4 regions of the Micromonospora sp. B9E7 genome follow, and region 1 is predicted to be linked to each of the others. Evidence: riboswitches for the same ligand, from Rfam matches in the RefSeq annotation. Region 1 holds a riboswitch; each other region holds the start of a gene.
The links. A riboswitch is a leader RNA that binds a small molecule or an ion and turns the genes downstream of it on or off. The one in region 1 is predicted to bind cobalamin.
Positions count from the first base shown of each region.

Region 2: another riboswitch for cobalamin. It lies ahead of ABGB10_RS02240 (acyl-CoA thioesterase); the one in region 1 lies ahead of bluB (5,6-dimethylbenzimidazole synthase).
Region 3: another riboswitch for cobalamin. It lies ahead of cobN (cobaltochelatase subunit CobN); the one in region 1 lies ahead of bluB (5,6-dimethylbenzimidazole synthase).
Region 4: another riboswitch for cobalamin. It lies ahead of ABGB10_RS08630 (ribonucleoside-diphosphate reductase subunit alpha); the one in region 1 lies ahead of bluB (5,6-dimethylbenzimidazole synthase).

Region 1 covers NZ_JBDPLX010000016.1:136,155-141,706, reverse strand. The annotation lists gene ABGB10_RS23795 (S1 family peptidase) at 1-274, shown strand, start outside; gene ABGB10_RS23790 (hypothetical protein) at 333-1,040, shown strand; gene ABGB10_RS23785 (hypothetical protein) at 1,167-1,688, opposite strand; gene ABGB10_RS23780 (amidohydrolase family protein) at 1,915-3,102, shown strand; gene bluB (5,6-dimethylbenzimidazole synthase) at 3,189-3,818, opposite strand; cobalamin riboswitch at 3,848-4,048, opposite strand; gene ABGB10_RS23770 (PHB depolymerase family esterase) at 4,142-5,410, opposite strand.
Region 2 covers NZ_JBDPLX010000001.1:513,348-518,899, reverse strand. The annotation lists gene ABGB10_RS02245 (copper resistance protein CopC) at 1-1,290, opposite strand, end outside; cobalamin riboswitch at 1,420-1,634, shown strand; gene ABGB10_RS02240 (acyl-CoA thioesterase) at 1,754-2,266, shown strand; gene ABGB10_RS02235 (zinc-dependent alcohol dehydrogenase family protein) at 2,437-3,423, shown strand; gene ABGB10_RS02230 (hypothetical protein) at 3,456-3,737, opposite strand; gene ABGB10_RS02225 (hypothetical protein) at 4,015-4,695, shown strand; gene ABGB10_RS02220 (signal peptidase II) at 4,805-5,317, shown strand; gene ABGB10_RS02215 (LUD domain-containing protein) at 5,306-5,552, opposite strand, start outside.
Region 3 covers NZ_JBDPLX010000029.1:16,021-21,572, reverse strand. The annotation lists gene cobN (cobaltochelatase subunit CobN) at 1-2,129, opposite strand, end outside; cobalamin riboswitch at 2,412-2,541, opposite strand; gene ABGB10_RS30600 (MBL fold metallo-hydrolase) at 2,884-3,600, shown strand; gene ABGB10_RS30595 (hypothetical protein) at 3,612-3,947, opposite strand; gene ABGB10_RS30590 (RNA polymerase sigma factor) at 4,097-4,651, shown strand; gene ABGB10_RS30585 (hypothetical protein) at 4,644-5,354, shown strand; gene ABGB10_RS30580 (hypothetical protein) at 5,420-5,552, shown strand, end outside.
Region 4 covers NZ_JBDPLX010000004.1:177,522-183,073, forward strand. The annotation lists gene ABGB10_RS08620 (MerR family transcriptional regulator) at 1-634, shown strand, start outside; gene ABGB10_RS08625 (ribonucleotide-diphosphate reductase subunit beta) at 631-1,626, opposite strand; gene ABGB10_RS08630 (ribonucleoside-diphosphate reductase subunit alpha) at 1,695-4,031, opposite strand; cobalamin riboswitch at 4,223-4,440, opposite strand; gene ABGB10_RS08635 (enolase C-terminal domain-like protein) at 4,888-5,552, shown strand, end outside.

The DNA of each region.
Region 1 (5,552 bases):
CTACGACGATCTGCTCACGGTGCAGTCCTCGTCGGGCAAGCTGGTCCTCTACGCGGGCAACGCCGCTGGCACCACCTTCGACCCAAGCGTCGACACCGGCACTGGAACAGACTGGGCCAACCGGACCGAACTCACCGCCCTCAGTTTCGGCCAACACCCCGGGGATGGCCTGATCAGCAGGGATTCGGCAGGAGCATTCGTGCTCCACGAGTCCCGGACCTCCGGGGGCGTCGACTGGCCGGACCCGACCAGGTTCGGGCCTCGCGACTATTAGTAGAAACCGGTGTCACGCCGGCAAGGATGTGCGCTGAGGATCCCCAGCTCGTATAGAGGTGGGGACCCTCAGCGCGGTTCCAAAGGAGCTAAGCCATGCGGTCGTCGCTGATGCTGTCATCCCCAGCGACAACGGACTCTTCCTGGTCCGGGACGTCGATGCCGACAACTTCGAAGCTCGGTTGGCGGCCTTTCAGGCATTCCCCATTCCCGGCACCCGCCGCAGTACCTCATCCGGCTCTGGCCCGAAGCGGCATGATCACGTGGTGATTTTGTGGCCTACGTGGGGCGATTGGTTGGGGACCCTGCCGCCGGATGTCCGCGATGCTGCTGTGTCGCTCGCGGAGAGGTTCAAGGAGCTTGGAGCCCAAGACCCGGAGGAGTGGGCCAGGTCGGAGCTCAGCGAGAACATTCCGCAGCTGGCTCGGTTCATGGTTCTGCGCGCCCTGTGGCGGCAGGCGATATCTCCGTGGATGGATACCAGTGCTCTGTGCGACGTGGCCGCCGCGCAGCGGTTGATTGAGGCAGGCGCGGATCCCCACGATGTGCTGCTGGTCGCGCGAGCCGGAGCGTACGAGGCGGTCGCCGCCGCAGTGCACATCCTCGACGAGGGCGGGGACCCGGAGGCGCGAGAGAGCGACCCCGGCTGGCACCTGGTCGAGACGGACGCGGAGTGCAACCCGACGGGCCGCGAGATCGGAGGGCTTCATGAGTCTCTGCTGGCGACGGACCCGGCCGGCAAAGAGGGTGCCGATCTGTGGGAGTAACACGTCCCGGCGTCCGGGATCGGCGCTGCCGTTAGGTTCAAACTGCGGCGGCAGCACGACCTTCATGGACGGTCTTGACAGGTCAACACCGATGGAACTGCAGCCGACGGTGCGTCACGTGGACGACTAAGCCGCTGTGGCTCGGGCACCGGCGGTGTGCTGGTGCGTTGCGGTGTGCCGGATGACCTGGATACCGGCGGTCGTGGTGGTCACGAGTGCCACGGACGCGGCCACCAGCAGCACGGTGGTTACGGCCAGGACGGTGCGCATGTACTCGCCCCCGTTCGCGCTGGCGGACAGGTACTGCACGGCTGCGATCAGGTTGAGGGGTACGGCGACGATCGCGCTCATCCGCCACCGCGCCGCTGGCGCTGTGGGTGCGACAGGTGGTCGGGTGCTCCGGGCCCGGATGGCCCAGTTGGCGACGCTGGCCCAGGCGGTAAGCAGCGTGAGAAGCAGCAGACAGAACGTCGCCGCGGACAGGTCACGAAGCGGCACGATGGTGTCGAGCATGTCCACCGTGCCGGACCCGTCGTGGGTCACTACGCCGATCCGGTGCTCGTACGCTGCGAGGGCGACGATGGTGTGGAAGACGTCAACGACCGTGACGGCGACCAGGGCGGTCACGGCGGTTCGGGCACCGGGCATCTACCGACGGTAGCTGAAGGGGAAACATCGCTTGAGCGCTGATTCCCCGTTCGCGCAGGGCATCCCGCCGGCTGACCCGCCAGAGGGAGGGGGGATCACCCTGGCGAGGGAGGCCGTACACCCGGTGGCCCTGCGATGGTCAGGTCATGACCGATGGTCGCCGGAGACCGAGGACGCCGCGGCGTCGGTGCTGACTGTGGCCGCGCAGGCCAGGGCTGGGGTGACGATGACCAAGCATGCTGTCCGGGCGGAACGGATGTTCGACGGCGAGCGGCTCGTGGATGGCGGGGTGCTGGTCCTGCTCGACGAAGGGCGCATCGCTGATGTGCGCCGGGGTCGGGCCGAGGCGCCGGAGGGTTGGCCGGTGCGCGAGGAGCCGGGCGGCACGCTGCTGCCCGGTCTGGTCGACGCGCACGTGCACCTGTGCGCCGATGCCGGGCCCGACGCGCTCGGCCGGCTCGCCGAGCGCGCCGAGACGGACCTCGACGCGGTCGTCGAGGCGTCACTGCGCGCGCATCTGGCGGCCGGGGTCACGACGGTACGGGACCTGGGCGACCGACGCGGCGCGGTGCTCCGATGGCGGGTTCGGGGGGTGCGTGACTACCTGCCGACGGTGCTGGGGTCGGGTGCGCCGGTCACCAGCATCGGTGGGCACTGCTGGTCGTTGGGGGGCGAGGCGAGCGGTGTCGACGGCGTGCGGGAGGCCGTACGGCTGCGGGTGGCGGCCGGGGCCGACCTGGTGAAGATCATGGCCAGCGGCGGGGTGTTCACCCCCGGCACGGACACCACCGCGCCGCAGTTCACCGACGATGAGCTGACCGCCGCCCTGAACGAGGCGCGCGACCTGGGCCTGCCGGTGACCGCGCACGCGCACGCGCTGAGCGCGGTCGAGCAGGCGCTGCGCGTCGGTGTGGACGGCATCGAGCACTGCACGTGCGTGACCGCGACCGGGGCCCGCGTCCCCGACGAACTCGCGGACCGCCTGGCCGCGTCCGGAATGGCGGTCTGCGCCACGCTCGGCACCGATCCGGCGGTGGTCACGCCACCAGAGGTGGTGGCGATGGCGGCGCGGGCCGGGCTCAGCGAGGCCGCGCTGGGTGAGGGCGCTGCCACCCTGCACCGTGCAGGGGTACGTCTGGTGGCCGGTTCGGACGCGGGCCTCGGCCCTGCGAAGCCGCACGGGATCCTGCCGGAGACACTCGTCGAGTACGTGGCCTACGGCATTCCCGCCACCGCCGCCCTCACTGCGGCCACCTCGATCGGCGCCGAGGTGTGTGGCCTGGGACGACGCAAGGGCCGCGTCCGCCTCGGGTACGAGGCCGACCTGCTGATCGTCGACGGCGATCCGACGAGCGACATCAGGGTGCTGCGCCGCCCGCTCGCCGTGTACCGCGCCGGTGACCTGGTGAGCTGATCGTGTTGGTCTCGGGCGGCACGGTGACACGTGGGTGGACTGGCGCGGCCCTGCCCCGCCAGTCACCCGGTCACTCGGTCACTCGGTCACGCGGTCGTCCAACGATCGTGGTGGATCACCGACGACACCGGGCGTCGCTGGCGCCAGCCGTGCCGCTCCAGGTCCGGCGTCTGCTCCAGATGGGTGACCGGGCCGAGGCAGAGCCACGCCACTGGGCGGACGGTGGCCGGGATGCCGAGCAGGTCGCGCAGGAACGGCTCCCGGTAGAACGAGACCCAACCGACTCCGAGCTGCTCGGTGGTCGCGGCCAGCCACAGGTTCTGGATCGCCAGACAGACCGAGTAGAGGCCGGCGTCGGCGATCGCGTGACGACCGAGCACGGCCGGTCCACCCCGCTCCGGGTCGTAGGTGACCACGACCGACAAGGTGGACTCGCGTACGCCATCGATCTTGATTTGGGCGAAGCGTTCCGCCGCGTCACGGTCGAGTGTGGCCGCGAAGGTGTCCCGTTCCCGCTCCACGTGTCGGTGGAACTGCCGTCGCAGATCGGGGTCGCGGACCAGGATGAAGTCCCAGGGCTGGGTGAGACCGACGCTCGGCGCGGCGTGTGCCGCCGTGAGGATCCGGTGCAACGTCTCGTCGGGGATCGGCGCCCCGGTGAACTGGGCGCGTACGTCCCGGCGGCGGTGGATGGTCTCGTAGAGTCCGGTGTTCACGGCAGGCTCCCGCTGCGCTCGTGCCCCTGGCAGGGCCGATGATGCGAGGCCGGTCTTCGGACTCCCGGATCTACGCTGGTCACCCGCCTTCCCAGCCGATCAGGGCCAGTGGCTGCGTCTGGTACGCGTGGGTGGCAGCTCCCCGGTCACCGCGGCGGGCCCGTGCCGGATTCACACCGGCTTCCCGATTCTCCCCACTCGCGCGGGGCACCTCGCAAGGTTTGTGCCACCGCGCACGATAGCCGAGAGGTCGCTGGTTCGATACCAGCGATTCTTCGGCCGGTGCCGATGGTGCGGCCCGATCCTTCGACCCGGACGGCGGATCACCGACGGCGGCGGGCCATCCACTGCCAGATGTGGGTGCCGTTGCGGCTCGGGTCGTTGCGGGCCACGTAGATCCAGGACCAGTGACCGGGGAACTGGTAGCCGTCCCGGACGACGTGGTCGTACAGGGTGATCAGTGATCCCGGGATGAGGTCGTGGGCGTGGATCGTGTTGGTCTCGGGTGGCACCGTGTCGTCGTCGCGCGAGGTGACCAGCCAGGTCGGGGTGCGGATCGCCGCCAGTTCCGCGTCGGTGATCAGCGGCGGGCCGTCCCCGCCGAGCGGCTCGACGACGCCGCAGATCGGCACCGACGCGGCGAACAGGTCGGGATAGGCAACCGTCATCTCCAGGGACATGTAGCCGCCGTTGCTGCAACCGGCCACGTAGATCCGGTCGGGATCGACACGCTTGCGGCGTACGAGGTCCTGGACGATCTCGCGGATCAGCGGGGCGAACCGGGGACCGTCCTCCATCCAGTACGAGGTGCTCTGCGGAGCGACGACGTACGCGCCGGAGAAGATCCGTTGAGCCTCCGGGGTGGCGAAGCCGAGCGCGCCGCGGTTGGCGCGCAGCGTGGTCTCGTTGTCGTAGTAGTCGTCGGGCAGTGAGGCACCCTCGCCGCCGCCGTGCAGCCACAGGATCAGCGGCAGCCGACCGTGGCGGGGCGACCGCTCCGGTGAGTACAACCGGTACTTCAGGCCCGAGCCCGAGACGTGATGGCTGAAGGCGTCCACCTCGGGGTTCGACAGCCGCCCCTGCACGAAGCGCGTGATGGTGACCGGCGAGCCGTGGCGCCGGACGAGCGGGGTGTTCTGCCTGATGGTGTAGTCGAGGTCCAGCCGGACGTTGCGGCCCCTGCTCACGATGTAGCCGAGGGTGCCACCGCCGGGTTGACCTTCGGCGTGGCTCAGCTCCAGCACGATGTTTCCGTGTCGGTCGAGCCTTGCCGCGGTCACCGTGCGGTCCAGGTCGTACTCGCTGAAGATCAGATCGCCGGGTGCGATCGGGATCGGGCTGGTGGCCTTGGCATGCACGCTGAACGTGCCGGGGGTCAGCTCGGCGGGGTCGATCGGCCCGAGCCGGCCGGTGTCGAGGGTGACCGAGGTGACCTGCTCACCACCGTCGAGCGTCTTCGCGTCGAGGGTGAAGCTCACGCTGGTGGGGTGGTGGTGGCCGCCGGCGTGGGCGGCGGGGCCGGGCAGCGCCAGGCCGATGGCGGCACCGGCGCCTCCGGCCAGGACGGTGCGGCGAGTGACAGACGTGGACATGCGGGCCCCCGTACCTTGCGATGTAGACGCTCATCGATGAAACCTCAACCTAATGCCGTGGAGATCCGCTGGCAACCTGGGCCTTCGCCGGGTTTGCGGCACGCTGCTGGATGTGGTGGAGGAGCGGTTCGGCGCGGGGGTC
Region 2 (5,552 bases), on a different contig from region 1:
CGCCGCCTGCCCCGAGTCGGGCGGACCGCCCGACGGCTGTCGGGCGGTGGTCGCCGGGCTCTGGTCGCCGGTGCCGATGCGGGCCAGCCCGAACCCGGCAAGCAGCGCGATCACCAGCCCGCCGACGAGCAGCGCCAGGTGGCCGTTGCTCAGCCGCGACCCGGGTGTCACGGCGGTGAGGTCCGTGTCGGGCCGTGCTCTGGGGTCGACAGTCGACTCGTCGTCAGCGGTGGCGGTGGCCTTCGCCTCCTGATCGGTAGGCGTCGGATCGGCCGCGACGCCCGCGCGGGCCGTGACGACCGCGGTGCCCGTGCGCGCCGCCGGCACGGTGACGGGTCGCCGCTTACCGCCCGTGGGCTGCGCACCGACGCCGCTCGCCACGCCGGCACTGCCCGCGGAGGTCTTGCCCGCAGCCGTCTTTCCCGCGACGGCCCTGCCCCCGCTGGTCTTGCCGGCGGCGGCCTTGTTCGTGGTACGGGCACCGCCGCCGCGTCGACCGGAGGTCGCCGGCGAGGTGCGGCCCCGGCCGGTGGGTTGGCCGGTGGACCCCGTCCGCCGACGCCAGACGACGAATCCGGCCACCGCCACGGCCGCCGCGACCGCCACCGCCCAGCCGACCCAGGCCGGTGCTCCGGAGCCGCCCTCGTCGGTCGACCCGGTCGGCGGGGCCGCCGCGGCCCCGGACGGCGGGGTCACCGGCTGCGCCGAGGTGGTCGGCACCGCCGACGCCTGCCCGGACGACCCGTGCTGCTCGCTGGCGGCCACCAACGCCGGGTCCGGCTGGGTCGTCGGTGGGCTCCACCCCTTGGGTGCCGCCGTCACCCGCCCGTTGTAGCGGAAGGTCAGCGTGCCCCGCACGGTGTCGCCGTCCGAGGCGACCGACAGGTAGCTCACCGAGTACTGGCCCTTGGCCGGCAGGTGGGTGACGGCCACCGCCGCAGGGAACCCGGTGGTGTACTCACGTGGCTCGAACTGCCCGTTGACCAGGAAGTACTCCCGTACCGGCTGGTCCAGCGGCTTCGGCTCCCCGTACGACCAGCCGTTGTCGACGCGGACGCCGCCCGGAGCGGTGACCGTGAAGAACGCGTTGGGCGCGGCCTTCTCGGTGAAGAAGAGCTGCACCGACGTCAACGGCTCGCTCACCGTGGCGCCACCCGCCGGCGTGGACATGGCGAGAGTCCCGTGAGCCGCGGCGGGTTGGGCGGACGCGAGGAGAGCGACCGCCGAGGCGAGGAGGAGCGCGAGGACGCCCGAGAGCACCCGCCCCGGAGTCTGAGGGAGACGACGCATCTGAATATCCTGACCGGAGTGAGGCTTTTTTCAAGAGCTGGCGATCTTTTTCCTCACATGGCAAAAGCCGACGATGCCGCGCCGCTGTCTCCGCACCGTGCCCCCGGTGCCGCGACTTCCCTGGCCAGCTATGCTGCGGGCGGCGCTGGTTCGCCCCGTCGTGACCGGCAGGGCGTCGTAAGAGGGAACCCGGTGGAAGTCCGGGACTGCCCCGCAGCGGTGAGTGGGAACGAACGCCGTCATCAGCACTGGGCCGTCGGCCTGGGAAGCGACGGCCGGTAGGAGACCGGCACGACCGGTCAGGCCCGCGAGTCCGAAGACCTGCCTGCGCTGCGCACACGACCGTGTGCGCCGCCGTCGGCCTCGCGGGTGGGCTCAGCGGGTGACGTGCCGTACGTCGGCGCGTCCTCGTCAGCGTGTCCGCGTTCCGGTGGTGTGGTTTCCCGAGGGACGGACTACCGCTGTGCACGACACCGCCACGATCGCCGGCCGCGCGCCGTCGGCGTCGCACCTGACCCTGTCGCAGATCATGGACCAGCACCACACCAACCTGATGGGTACGGTGCACGGCGGCCGGATCCTCAACCTCATCGACTCCGTCGCCGGTGTGGTCGCCGCCCGGCACTCCGACGGGCCGGCGGTGACCGCCGCGATCGACGAGACCGCCTTCCTGCGCGCGGTACGGGTCGGCGACGTCGTCCACGTCGACGCCCGGATCACCTGGGCCGGACGCAGCTCGATGGAGGTCGCGGTCAAGGTCACCGCCGACCGGTGGGACCGGGCGGTGCCGCCCACCGACGTGGCCACCGCCCACCTGGTCATGGTCGCCGTCGACGACGACGGCCAGCCTCGTACGGTGCCGCCGCTGCTACCGGAGACCGACGGGGACCGGCGTCGGTACCGGGAGGCGGAGATCCGCCGCGAACACCGGTTGGCCCTGCGGCGGGCGCTGCTCGACGGCGCCGAGGACGGCTGAGAGCCGCTCGGGCTGTCCGTCGCGACGTTCCCCGGGTGGCTCGCCGCGATCGTCGCTCGTCCGGCCGGGCGCGCCGGATGCGGACGCAGGACAACCCGGATGTCGCCCGGCCGGCAACCCAATTGGATAGCGTCCAGGTGATGTCTAGATCACGGAGGGTGTGAACCGTCATGCGCGCTGCGGTGCTGCGGGAGTTCGACAGTCCACTGATGGTGGAGGACGTCGATCAACCCGCTCCCGGGGCGGGGCAGGTGCTGGTGCGCGTCATCGCCAGCGGGGTCAATCCACTCGACACGAAGATCCAGGCAGGAAAGGCCGCGCACGCGCGCGTCCAGCCGCCCGCGGTGCTCGGACTGGACCTGGCCGGCGTCGTCGCCGCGGTCGGCGCGGAGGTGGCCGGGTTCGCGCCGGGAGACGAGGTGTACGGGCTGTGCGGGGGAGTGGGCGACCTGCAGGGGTCGCTGGCCGAGTACGCCGCCGTGGACGCCCGGTTGCTGGCCGGCAAGCCGAGCAGCCTCTCGATGCGAGAGGCCGCCGCACTGCCCCTGGCGGCGGTCACCTCGTGGGAAGGGCTGGTCGACCGCGCCGGGGTCCGCGCCGGGCAGAAGGTGCTGGTGCACGGCGGTGCCGGCGGTGTCGGACACGTGGGTGTGCAACTCGCCCAGGCAAGGGGCGCCGAGGCGTACGCCACGGGAGGCCCGGCGAGCGTACGGGTGATCGAGAGCCTGGGTGCCGTGCCGATCGACTACACCTCGACCAGCGTCGAGGAGTACGTCGAGAGGCACACCGGTGGCGAGGGGTTCGACATCGTCGTCGACAACGTCGGTGGCGCGACGCTCGACGCGTCGTTCGCGGCGGTACGCACCTATCACGGGCACGTCGTCAGCGCGCTGGGCTGGGGGTCGCACTCGCTCGCCCCGCTGTCGTTCCGTGGCGCGACCTACTCCGGCGTGTTCACTTTGCTGCCGATGCTCACCGGACGGGGCCGCGAACACCACGGCGACATCCTGCGCGAGATCGCGACGCTGGCCGATGCCGGTGCCCTGCGCCCGCGACTGGATCCACGCACGTTCACGCTCGACACGGTCATGGACGCCCACCGGCTGGTCGCCGACGGCACCGCCGAGGGCAAGGTCATCGTGGACGTCGCCGACTGAGCGGGGAACGGTCCGCTGCGTTGGCCGGGTCGTCAGGTCCGCGCCGGTGACCTGCTGTCCAGGTCGACGATCCGGTCCGCCCAACGGTCCAGCAGGGTCTGGTCGTGGCTGATGACCAGGACGCCGGCCCGTTGGGTCCGCTGGTAGTCGCGGATGGCGGAACCCGCGCCCGGCTTCCAGCCAGCCGCGTCGAGCAGCGCGCTCGCCGCCGTCGGCTCGGCGGTCGGCGCGCCGACAGTCGAGGGCTCGGCGAACTCGCCGCCGGCTGAACTGTCCGGGGTCGCCGGGGCCGAGCAGGCGACGAGGACGAGCATCCCGGGCTGCTGCGGTCGACGCCACGAGGCGCCGGAAGGTCGGACGGATACCAGTTGTCTGCGTCATGAACAGGGAGTCCTACGTCCGGCCCGTGGCACCGCCCGCGCATCCGCACCGGCCAACGGATTGATCAACGAACTGTTCATGTCGCTGTTTTGTCCCACACACCGGCCCGGACCTGCGCGTTTCCCGGCAGTCAGCAGGGTGGTCGCGAATCGTGTCAGCACAATCCTGGAGCTCTCCTTGTCCCTGCTTCGACGTCGACGACGAAGCGCGGTGACGGTGACTCCGCTGACGGTCGTCGCCGTCGCGGCGGCCGTCCTGGCGCTGCCGTCCCCGGCGGCGGCGCACCCGTTCGGTGACCCGCAGACCGTGTCCATCACGCTCGACGAGCAGCGGCCCGACGTCGTGCGGGTGCGCTGGCGGGTCGGCGGCCCCGACGACCTGACACTGCTCGGAGTCTCCCTCGGCCTGCTGCCGACCGACCGCGTCCTGCTCGACGGCGCGGTCGACTACCGGACGACCGATCCCGCCGTCATCGCGGCGTCCGAGCAGTTCCCCGCGTACCTGCTCAGGCAGATCACCGTGGCCGACGGGGCGCGGCCCTGCCTCGGCGCTGTCGCGCCGCTGAAGGCCCTGGCGAGGACCGGTGCGACCATCGACTACACCTGCCCGGGGCCGGTCGGCACGGTCACCGTCGCGGTGCGGATGCTCACCGACCTCAACCCCGCCTACCGGGCGATGGCGACCGGCCCCGGCGGGCAACGCGCGGTGTACGGCTCCGGCGAGGACTCTCACGACTGGACGCTCGCCGGTGCTGCGCCGGCCGTCGGCAGCACCAACCGTGGCCGCAGTGCCGCCGTCCAACTCGCCGCCGTCGTCGGGGGTGCGCTGCTGGTCGCGGTCGGGGCCCTGCTGGTGTCGCGCCGACTGCGCCGACGGCGAGTCGTGGCATGACCGCGACCACAGTCCTCTCCGCGTCCCTCTCGGACGCCGGGTCGTCCTCTCCGACAGGACGGCTCGCCGCCGGTGGTGACGGTCGCGCTCGACCGGCTAGGGTTCCGGGGTGTTTCGCGCCGTCGTGTTGATCGCTGCTGTGGTGCTCGCCTCGGATCAGGCCACGAAGTACTGGGCCGAGTCCGCACTGTCGGACGGGCAGGCCATCTCCCTCGTCGGTGACCTGCTGCAACTGCGGCTCGTCTACAACCCGGGCGCCGCCTTCTCGATCGGTGCCGCGTACACCTGGATCTTCGCGGTCTTCGCGGCGGCGGCCGTGGTCGCGGTGACGGTCGTGGCGCGGCGGGTCACGTCGCGTCCGTGGGCGGTGGCGCTGGGGCTGGTGCTCGGCGGTGCGACGACGCACCTGCTGGACCGCCTCTTCCGCGAGCCGGGGTTCGCGCGCGGGCACGTGGTGGACTTCATCGACTACGCCGGGTTCTTCGTCGGCAACGTCGCGGACATCGCGCTGGTGGTCGGCGTGGGCATCGTGATGCTGCTCAACCTGCGCGGCGTTCCGCTGCGGGAGACGACCGCACCGGGCGAGACCCGCGATGACGAGCAGGTGCCGTCAGGCTCCTGAACCGACCAGCACGACCTCCAGTCGGCGTGGACCGTGCACGCCCTCGACCCGGTTGAGTTCGATGTCGCTGGTAGCGGACGGGCCCGAGATCCAGGTCAGCGGCGCACGCGCGTCCAGCCGGGCCAACGCCTCCGGCAGCAGGCCGACCACCTGGTCGGCGCGGACGACGCAGATGTGCCGGTCAGGCACCAGGGTGAGCGCCCGCCGGCCCTGCGCCGGGCCGGCGTCGAGGACG
Region 3 (5,552 bases), on a different contig from region 1:
GCGAGCAGCGCCTGCTCGTCGAGGGAGTACGCGACGGCGAGGGCCTGCCGCAGGCCGGGCAGGGCGCGGGCGCCACCCCAGATCTGGGGTGCGCGCAGCACCGCGAGGACCAGGTTGACCCGGGGCTCCCCGCTGGGCGCGTCGGCGAGGATGTGCAGGCCGTCGCGGATCTGCACGTCCTTGACCTCGCAGAGGTACCCGTCGAGGTGCAGCACGAAGTCGTCGAAGTCGTCCGCGTCGGGCATCGCCTCGGCGTGCAGGTCGTGGTGCAGTTCGGCGGCGCGCACCAGGTCCCAGATCTGCGCCCGCACGGTGGGCACCTTGGCCGGGTCGAGGGCCTGCACCGTGGCGTACTCGTCCAGCAGTTGCTCCAGTTTGGCCAGGTCGCCGTAGGTCTCGGCGCGGGCCATCGGCGGCACCAGGTGGTCGATGACCACGGCGTGTGCCCGCCGCTTGGCCTGGGTGCCCTCGCCGGGGTCGTTGACGATGAACGGATAGACCAGCGGCAGGTCACCGAGGACCGCGTCGGGCGCGCAGTCGGCGGCGAGACCGAGGCCCTTTCCGGGCAGCCACTCCAGGGTGCCGTGCTTGCCCAGGTGCACCACGGCGTCCGCGCCGAAGCCGCCGTCGGCGGCCGACGCGGCCAACCAGCGGTACGCGGCCAGGTAGTGGTGACTCGGCGGCAGGTCCGGGTCGTGGTAGATGGCGATCGGGTTCTCCCCGAAGCCGCGTGGCGGTTGGATCAGCAGCACCACGTTGCCGAAGCGCAGCCCGGCGAGAACGATGTCGCCACCCTCGGTGTACAGCTCGCCGGGTGGCTCACCCCAGTGTTCCCGCATCCGCTCGCGCAGCTCGGCCGGGACCTGGTCGAACCACCGCCGGTACGTGTGCCCCGGTATCCGGGCCTCGGCGGCGGCCAACTGCTCCGGGGTGAGCCACTCCACGTCGTGGCCTCCGGCGGCGATCAGCGCATGGATCAACGCGTCCCCGTCGGTGGGCGGCGGCGCGTCGCCCAGGTCGTAGCCGTCCTCGGCCAGCGCGGCGAGCAGGCGGACCGCCGAGACCGGGGTGTCCAGCCCGACGGCGTTGCCGACCCGGGAGTGCTTGGTGGGGTACGAGCTGAGCACCACGGCGATCCGCTTGTCGGGGTTGGGCAGGTACCGCAGCCGGGCGTGGCGCACCGCGATCCCGGCGACCCGGGCGGCCCGCTCGGGATCGGCGGCGTAGACCGAGAGGCCGTCCGAGTCGATCTGCTTGAACGAGAACGGCACGGTGACGATCCGGCCGTCGAACTCGGGGATGGCCACCTGCATCGCGGCGTCCAACGGGGACAGCCCGGCGTCGCTGTCGGCCCACTGCGCACGGGTGCTGGTGAGGCAGAGCGCCTGGATGACCGGCACGTCCAGGGCGGCCAGGGCGCCGACGTCCCAGGCGTCCTCGTCGCCGCCTCCGGAGGCATCCGCGGCGACCGCGCCGCCGGCCGCGAGGACAGTGACCAGCAACGCGTCGCAGCGGGCGAAGAGCCCGAGCGGGCCGGCGCCCGTGGTGAGCCCGCGCAGCGAGCCGCAGAAGATCGGCAGCGGGTTGCCGCCGGCCTCGCGGACCGCGTCCGCGAGCACGTCGACGAATTCGGTGTTCCCGGCCAGCGCGTGCGCACGGTAGAAGACGATCCCCACGGTGGGCCGCTCCGGATTGGTCGGGTACTCACGGTGCACGCCGTACGCCGGGGTGGGTGCGGGTGGGGCGAACCCCTCGCCGGTGAGCAGCACCGTGTCGGAGAGGAACCGGGCCAGCTGCCCCAGGTTGTCCGGCCCGCCCTCGACCAGGTACGCCAGCGCCTGGGTGACGACCCCGGACGGCACTGTGGAGATGGCCATCAGTTCCGCGTCGGGCAGGGCCTCGCCGCCGAGCACGACCGTCGGCACGCCGGAGGTGAGCACCGCGGCGAGGCCGTCCGGCCAGGCCTGTCGACCGCCGAGCAGGCGTACGACGACGAGGTTCACGCCGTCGAGCAGGGCGGGTACCTCGTCGGCGGTGACCCGGGCGGGGTTGGCCAGCCGGTAGTCGGCACCGCTGGCGCGGGCGGCCAACAGGTCGGTGTCGGCGGTGGAGAGCAGCAGGATGCGCACGGCAGGCTCCGGGGAGTGACGCCCCGGCCACCACGAGGGTGACCGCGACGATGCGGGTGGGTGCGGCGTCAGCCGGTACGACGGCGGCGCGGACGGCTCGCGGGCGCGAGCGGCGGGGCCGGTCGGCGGCGGGCGGCGCTCAGCTCAGCGGGGCGTAGCCGGTCGCGGGCGCGGTGAAGCGCCCACCGCGCGAGTCATGACGATGTTCGTCGATGAATGAGACGCCGTGCGTCATCGGGTCCTCCTCGGGTGTCCACGCCCTGGGGTACGTCCCGACGGCCGAAGTATCCTGGCTTCCGGATCGATGCTCTCCCCCGGCCTTCCAACCGCAGACACACGGCCGTGACTCACGAGGGGGGATCGCTCCCCGGTGACAGTGGCGGGACCGCGTCGGAATCGCACCGACTTCCTTCACTGCCGTCAGGCCGCGAATGCTGCCACACCCCTCCGCTGCCGGTCAACGCCGGTCCGGCCCCGCCAGGCGGACGGCACTCATCGAGCTTCGGCGATCGGTGCGAGCGCGACCCCCGCACGGCGCAATGCCCCAGATCAATGCCCGCCGTCCTTTGCTCTGCTTACCTATGTGCACCGGTGACGCTGCGTGTCCGGTGCCTATAGGTAGGCAGAGCAAAGGACGGTCGAACGAACTCTGACCTGCGCCGATCACCCGGCAGGGCGGCGCCGGGCGGCACCGTCACCTAGGATCGGCGAACGCCACACCAGTGTCCGTGATCAATCTCGGAGGTCGATCACCTTGGCCGCCCCGCAGTTCCACCACCTGGCGGGCCGGGTCTGGCTCTGCCCGGGCGATCCCGACCCGGAGGCGGTCCAGGCCAGCGTCGCCGTCGTGGCCGACGAGCGCGGCAGTGTGATGATCGACGCCGGGCAGAGCCTCACGCACGCCCGCGAGATCCAGGCCGCGCTCGCCGCGGCCGGGCTGCCGCAGCCGCGCTGGCTCGTCTACACCCACCACCACTGGGACCACGTCTGGGGAGCCTGCGCCTGGCCCGGAATCGAGATCGTCGGACACGAGACGGCCGTGCCGCTGCTGCGCGCCGAGGCCACCCGACCGTGGAGCCACCGCTATCTGGACGAGCAGGTACGCGCCAACCCCCGCCTCCGCCCGAGCTTTCAGGCCCGCGCTCGCGCGATGGCGTCCTGGGAAGGCTTCGCCATCCTGCCGCCGACCCGGACCTTCGCCGACGTGGCCGAGCTGCCGGTCGGGGTTCGGCTACGCCACGTCGGCGGCGGGCACGCACCGGACTCGACCGTGGTGCTGGTGCCCGACTCGGGGGTCATGCTGCTGGGCGACTGCTTCTACCCGCCGCCGGCGCACCTGCGTCGGCCGGAGGACGGCCTCGACCTGGGCCTGGTCCGTCGACTTCTCGACGACGACTACCACTGGTACGTCTCCAGCCACGCCGAGCCGATGACGCTCGAGCAGGCCCGCTCGGCCGTCGAGGACGCCTGAGCAGGCGAGTCTCAGCGGGCGTGGCGTTCCGGGTGGGCCCGGCTCCAGGTCCGCATCCGCTCCGGGTAGCCGGTGCGCGCCGCCTCGTACAGCGGCACCGAGTGCTTGCGGGCGATGGCCCCCGCCGCGCGGGGTGTTCCGGTACGGCGACGGATCCATTCGCCGTCGTGCGCGATCGCCATCACCGTGGTGTCCGTCGCGGTGGTCTCCGGCTCCAGGTAGAACTCCACGCCCCGCCGGGTGGCCACGAACTCCTCCAGCGCCGCGAGGTCGTCCCGAGTCGCCTCCCGGTCCAGTTTCGTCGGGGTCGCCTCGGCACCCCGTGACCGGCGATTGAACCAGCTCATGCCCAGCCCCTCTCCTCGACACCTCTCCCAGTGCAGCACCGGATCCTGGCAATACGCTGCACGCCGGGTGGGAGCAACCTGACCCACGCCGGGTGGAACCCGCGACGGGTGGGCGGTGTCATGAGTGTGATCCGAACGGAGGCCACCCCCTGGACGACGACGCTCTCGTCACCCGCGCTCGGGCCGGTGACCTGGAGGCGTACGACCTCCTGGTCGCCCGGCACACCGCGTCCGCGTACCGGACGGCGGTGCTGCTCGGCGCGGGATCGGACTCCGAGGACGTCACGCAGGAGGCGTTCGTGAAGGCGTACCGGAAGCTGTCCCGTTACCGGGGCGAGTCGTCCTTCCGATCGTGGCTGCTCGCGATCGTCGCCAACGAGACCCGCAACCTGCACCGGTCCCGGGGCCGGCGGGACGGGCTCGTCCTACGGGCGGCAGCGGCGGACCCGACGTCCGACGTCGCCGAGGACGAGGCAATCGGCGCGGTCCTCGCCGGGGAGCGCCGGGAAGCGCTGGTGCGGGCCCTGCGGCAACTGCCGGTACGGGACCGCGAGGTGATCGTCTGTCGGTACTTCCTCGATCTCACCGAGGAGGAGACGGTGGCGGCACTGGGTTGGCCCCGGGGCACGGTGAAGTCGCGCACGTCCCGGGCGCTGGCGAAGCTTCGCGGCCTGCTCGACCGTGAGGAGGTCCGGCATGGGTGACCTCGAACGGGAACTGCGCGAGCTGTCCACCTGGCTGGAAACACCCGAGCCACCCGACGTGACCGCCCGTGTCCGCGTACGACTCGGCAGGCCCGTGCGCCGGTGGCGCCCGCTCGCCGTAGCGGCGCTGGTCGCCCTCCTGGTCGCGCTGTTGCCGCCGACCCGGGCCGCCGTCGCGGACGCCGTTGCCGGGTTGCTGCGCTTCGCCGGGGTCAGCATCGCCACCTCGCCCGCCCCGACGACGCCCGGCGGCACCGCGTCGCCGCTGCCCGGGCAGCGGGCCGTCGCCCTGGACGAGGCCCAACGGGCGGTGCGGTTTCCGATCCGCCTGCCGGCGAGGCTGGGCCCGCCCGAGCAGGTGCTGGTCGCCGACCCGGACGCCACGGGCCGGTACCGGGTGGCGACGCTGCTCTACGACGGGGGTGCGTTGCGGGTCGACGCGTTCGACGGTCGCCTCGACCTGGCCTTCCACAAGGAGGTCACCCCACCGGGAGCGACCTGGGTCCAGGTCAACGGCGACTTCGCCGTCTGGGTCGACGGCCCACACGTGCTCTCCTACGTGGACCGGGCTGGCGGGATCCGCAGGGAGACCGCCCGGCTGACCGGCTCGACCCTGATCTGGCAGGACGACGACGTGAGCTACCGGCTCGAAGGCTCCCTCAGTAGGGCCGAGGCGATCGACATCGCCAGGTCGCTGCGTTAGGGAACCTGACAGGGCAGGCCGGTGTCCTGAAGGTGCGACGAGTCGACGCGCGATGGAGGGGCGAGATGAGTTCACGGGGCAGGTCGATGCTGGCAACGTCGGTGGTCCTGTTGGCGGGGTGCACGACCACGACCAGCGGCGCGGCGCCGACGGTGGGTGCGGCCACCACGGCGAGCACCCCGGCCGCCTGCGCGACGC
Region 4 (5,552 bases), on a different contig from region 1:
GGAGCGGATCGGCAGGTTGACCGCCCAGCGGGACGCGCTGGACGCACGCCTCGACGCGGCCGCGACCCAGGTCGTACCCGGCGGTGGCACGGTCGAGGGCGACCCCGCCGCGCTGGTCGGCACCGGCCTGCCGTCGCTGTCCTTCTACGGCACCGACGGCCGCCCGGTCGACCTCGGCGCGCTCGGCGTCGGGCGCACAGTCATCTTCGTGTACCCACTGACCGGACGGCCGGGCGTCGACCTGCCCAACGGGCTGCTGGAGGTGCACGGCGCCCGGGGCAGCACCGAGCAGGCCGCCTGGTTCCGTGACCACCACGCGGAACTCCGCGCGGCCGGTGCCGCCCGGGTGTACGGCCTGTCCGCGCAGTCGACCGGGTACCAGCGGGAACTCGCGTACCGGCTGCGGCTGCCCTACCCGCTGATCCCCGACCCGAGGCTGACCCTGGCCACCGCGCTGCGCCTGCCGACCCGCACCGCGGGTGACATGACGCTCTACGAGCGGCTGACCCTGATCGTCGCCGACGGCGTGGTGGAACACGTCTTCCACCCGATTCCGGACCCGGCGTCGCACCCCCTGCACGTGATGCGATGGCTCACCAAGCGACGCCGGGCCCCCGGATCGGTTGCCGCCTAGAAGTCGTCGTCGAAGGCGACGGTGCCGCTCACCCCGACCTGGTACGCCGACACCCGGCGCTCGAAGAAGTTGGACAGTTCCTGCACGTCCTGCAACTCCATGAAGCCGAACGGGTTGCTCGACCCGTAGTGCGGGGCGATGCCGAGCTGGGCGAGACGACGGTCGGCGACGTGCTGGAGGTACTCCCGCATGTCGGCCAACGTCAGGCCGGGCACGCCGTGACCCAACAGGTCCTCGGCGAACTGCACCTCACACTCCACGGCCTCGGTGAGCATCTGCCGCACCTGGTCGGCGAGGTCGTCGTCGAACAGGGCCGGCTCCTCGTTGCGAACGGTGTCCACCACGTCGAACGCGAACGCCATGTGCATGGACTCGTCGCGGAACACCCAGTTGGTGCCTGAGGCGAGGCCGTGCAGCAGGCCACGGGAGCGCAGGAAGTAGACGTACGCGAACGCGCCGTAGAAGAACAGCCCCTCGATGCAGGCGGCGAAACAGATCAGGTTGAGCAGGAACCTCCGTCGGTCCTCGCGCGAGCGCAGCTCCCGCAGGTCGTTCAGGGAGTCGATCCAGCGGAAGCAGAACTCAGCCTTGCGGCGGATCGAGGGGATGTTCTCGATCGCGGCGAAGGCGGCGAACCGTTCGGTCTCGTCGGGCACGTACGTGTCGAGCAGGTTGAGATAGAACTGGACGTGCACGGCCTCCTCGAACAGCTGCCGGGACAGGTAGAGGCGACCCTCGGGGCTGTTGACGTGCTGGTAGAGGTTGAGCACCAGGTTGTTGGCGACGATCGTGTCGCCGGTGGCGAAGAACGCCACCAGGCGACTGACCAGATGCCGCTCGGCGGGTGACAGCTTGTCCAGGTCGGTGAGGTCGGCGTGCAGGTCGACCTCCTCGACGGTCCAGGTGTTGCGGATGGCGTCGCGGAACCGGTCGAAGAAGTGCGGGTAGCGCATCGGGCGGAGGGTGAGGTCCATCCCGGGGTCGAGCAGCATGTGCGTGGTCCTCGTGTCGGTGGTGCCGGTGTCGGTGGTGCCGGCGTCGGTCGTGGTGTCGGCGGGGGTCACTGGCAGGCCTCGCACGACTCGGGGTTCTCCAGCGAGCAGGCCAGCGCGTCCGCGTCGACAGCGCCGACGGTGATGGGCGCGACCGGTGCGACCGCGCTGACGGTGGCCTGCTGGATCCGGGTCGCGGGACGCGAGCGCAGGTAGTAGGTGGTCTTCAGCCCGGCCTTCCAGGCGTACAGGTACATCGAGGAGAGCTTGCCGATGGTCGGCGCGGCCAGGAACAGGTTCAGCGACTGGGACTGGTCGATGAACGGGGCACGGGCGGCGGCCAGGTCGATCAGCGCCCGCTGCGGCAGCTCCCACGCGGTGCGGAACAACTCCCGGACGCCGGCCGGCAGCTCGGCGATGTCCTGCACCGACCCCTCGGCCCGCTTGATCGCCGACCGGATCCGGTCGGTCCACAGGCCACGGGCCTTCAGCTCGCGGACCAGGGCGGTGTTGACCTGGAGGAACTCCCCGGACAGCGTCTCGCGCTTGAACAGGTTCGACACCTGCGGCTCGATGCACTCGTAGCACCCGGCGATCGAGGCGATGGTCGCGGTCGGGGCGACGGCCACCAGCAGCGAGTTACGCAGCCCGTGCGCCGCGACCCGTTCCCGCAGCGCGTCCCACCGGGCGGTCTGCGTACCCTCGACACCCCACAGGTCGGGCTGCAACTGGCCCCGCGCGGCCCGGGTCTGGGCGTACGTCGGGTGCGCGCCGAACTGTCGCGCCAGGTCGGTGGAGGTCTCCAGCGCGGTCAGGTACAACTCCTCGCTGACCCGGGTGGACAGCTCCCGGGCGGCCGGCGAGTCGAACGGCAGCCGCAGCGCGAAGAAGACGTCCTGCAGGCCCATCAGCCCGAGCCCGACCGGCCGCCAGCGGGGGTTGCTCGCCGCCGCCTGGGTGGTCGGGTAGTAGTTGATGTCGATGACCCGGTCGAGGAAGGTCACCGCGGTACGGACCGTGGCGCGCAGCCGCTCCCAGTCGATGCCACCGTCGACCAGGTGGGCGGCGAGGTTCACCGAACCGAGGTTGCACACGGCCGTCTCGGCGTCGCTGGACACCTCGACGATCTCGGTGCAGAGGTTGGACAGGTGCACCACGTTGCCCGGTTCGGCGGTCTGGTTGCACAGCCGGTTCGACGCGTCCTTGAAGGTCATCCACCCGTTGCCGGTCTGGGCCAGGGTCCGCATCATCTTCCCGTACAGCTCCCGCGCCGGGACCTGCCGCACGTAGCGGCCCTGCGCCTCGGCCTCGCGGTACGCGGCGTCGAACCGCTCCCCCCACAGGTCGGGCAGTTCGGGCACCTCGTGCGGGTCGAACAGCGACCACATCTCGTCGGCCTCGACCCGGCGCATGAACTCGTCCGGAACCCAGTTGGCCAGGTTCAGGTTGTGGGTGCGCCGGGCGTCCTCGCCGGTGTTGTCCCGCAGTTGCAGGAACTCCTCGATGTCCGGGTGCCACGGCTCCAGGTAGACGCACGCCGCGCCCTTGCGCCGGCCACCCTGGTTGACCGCGGCGACGCTCGCGTCCAGCGTGCGCAGCCACGGCACGATCCCGTTGGACTGCCCGTTGGTGCCGCGGATCAACGCGCCCCGGGACCGGACCCGGGAGTACGCGATGCCGATGCCGCCGGCGAACTTGGACAGGTTGGCGACCTGGGCGTACCGCGCGTAGATCGAGTCCAGCTCGTCGAGCGGAGAGTCGACCAGGTAGCAGGAGGACATCTGGGTGTGCCGGGTACCGGAGTTGAACAACGTCGGTGAGCTGGGCAGGTAGGCCAGGCTGGACATCAGCCGGTAGAAGCCGACCGCCTCGTCCGGCGTACGGGACAGGCCGCAGGACACCCGCAGCAGCCAGTACTGCGGGGTCTCCAGCACCAGCCGCCTGGTGGGGTGGCGCAGCAGGTACCTGTCGTACACCGTGCGTAGCCCGAAGTACTCGAACCGCCGGTCGCCGTCCGGGTCGACAGCGTCGTCGAGCATGTCGGCGTGTGCGGCGACGAGCGCGGCGGTGTCGTCTCCGATCAGGCCCTCGGCGTGGCCGACCCGGATCGCCGCGCTGAACGAGGCGATGCCCTGCCGACGCACCTCCTTGTCGACGTAGCCGGCCAACAGCCGGGCGGCGAGGCGCGAGTACTGCGGCTCCTCACCGATCATCTCGGCCGCCGTCTGGATGGACAGCCGGTCCAGTTCGGCAGTCGTCGCGCCGTCGTACAGGCCGCTGATGGTGCGGGTGGCGACGCGCATCGGGTCGACGTCGGTCAGGTCGTCGGCCCACCGCTCGACCGCCCGGACGATCTTGTTCACGTCCACGGGTTCGGTGGCGCCGTCGCGCTTGCGGACCTGCATCGGCGTCCGCCGCAGGGCGGCGTCGGCGCTGGCCGGGACTACCTCGGTGACTGTCACCACTCGCTCCTCGGAGTTCGAGACCTGGTGGTCCGGACGCGAGGAGACAGACACCGACGGACGCCACGCCAGCCCGGCGTGGGTCAGGTGGCGTCAGCCGTCCCACGCGGCCTCGGACCGCCGCCCACCCGGGTGCGGGTACGCGGCGCGCTGGCAGGTCTTCGGACTCGTGGGCACGACCGGGCTGGCCGGTCTCCTACTGGCCGTCGCTTCCCAGGCCGCTTGGTGGCCCAGTGCTGATGACGGCTGTCGTTCCCACTCACCGCTGCGGGACAGTCCCGGAATTCCACCGGGTTCCCTCTTGCCTCGACCGCGCCGGATGAGCGGCCGAACCAGCTGCGTTCGACACCATATATAGGGACGCGGCGGTTGTCACACCCCACATGTCGGTGTCGGCGTGTCGACGGCCGAGCGGTGACGACCGTCACCCGGCCGCGCCCCCTTCTCGCGACCTCGTCGTGCCACCGGCCGCCGGCACCGGCAGTCCGGGGCGGGCAGTCGCTGGCAGCGATCCACAAAGGTGTGATGTATAGAGTCCACAGAGGTAAGGAATGTTGCGCATAATTCGCCGTCGATCTGCCCACCCGAAGCGAACATCCAACCTTCAGAACCCCACCCGACCGCCGATGCCGGCCCTGACCGCTGCGCCTCTGACACCCCCGCCGCCAGCGGTTCATTCCTGACCCGAAACATTGGATGTCTGCGCCGACTAGGTGATCGACGTCGTTGACGCATCTGATTCAGCCTCCGTATACTCCAAATGATCATCTGATCTTTGGCCTAGCCGGGCGAGGAGCGCATGCCGCAGATCACTGCTGTCACCGTCGAGGACGTCCGCTTCCCCACCTCCCTGACCGCTGACGGGTCAGACGCCATGAACAAGGACGGCGACTACTCGGCGGCCTACGTCGTCCTGCACACCGACGGCACCGACAGCGTGGGCGCGCCGCTCGCGGGCCACGGCCTGACCTTCACCATCGGTCGGGGCAACGACATCGTCGCCGCCGCAGCGGTCCACCAGGCACAGAACCTCGTGGGTCTGGACGTGGCGACGATGGCCGCCGACATGGGGGCGGTCTACCGCCTGCTCACGTCCGACTCGCAACTGCGGTGGCTCGGGCCCGAGAAGGGCGTCGTCCACCTGTCGCTCGCGGCCGTGCTGAACGCCTCGTGGGACCTGGTCGCCCGGCTCGCCGACAAACCGCTGTGGCGCCTACTGGTGGACATGTCCCCCGAACAACTCGTCGACATCGCGGACCTGCGCTACCTCTCCGACGCCCTGACCCGGGACGAGGCACTGGCCATCCTGCGGGCCAAGGAGAGCACCAAGGCCGACCGCCTCGCCCAGCTCGACCGGACCGGCTACCCCGCCTACACCACCTCGGCCGGCTGGCTCGGCTACGGCGACGACAAGCTGCGCCGGTTGTGCCAGGAAGCGGTCGACAGCGGCTACGGCTACGTCAA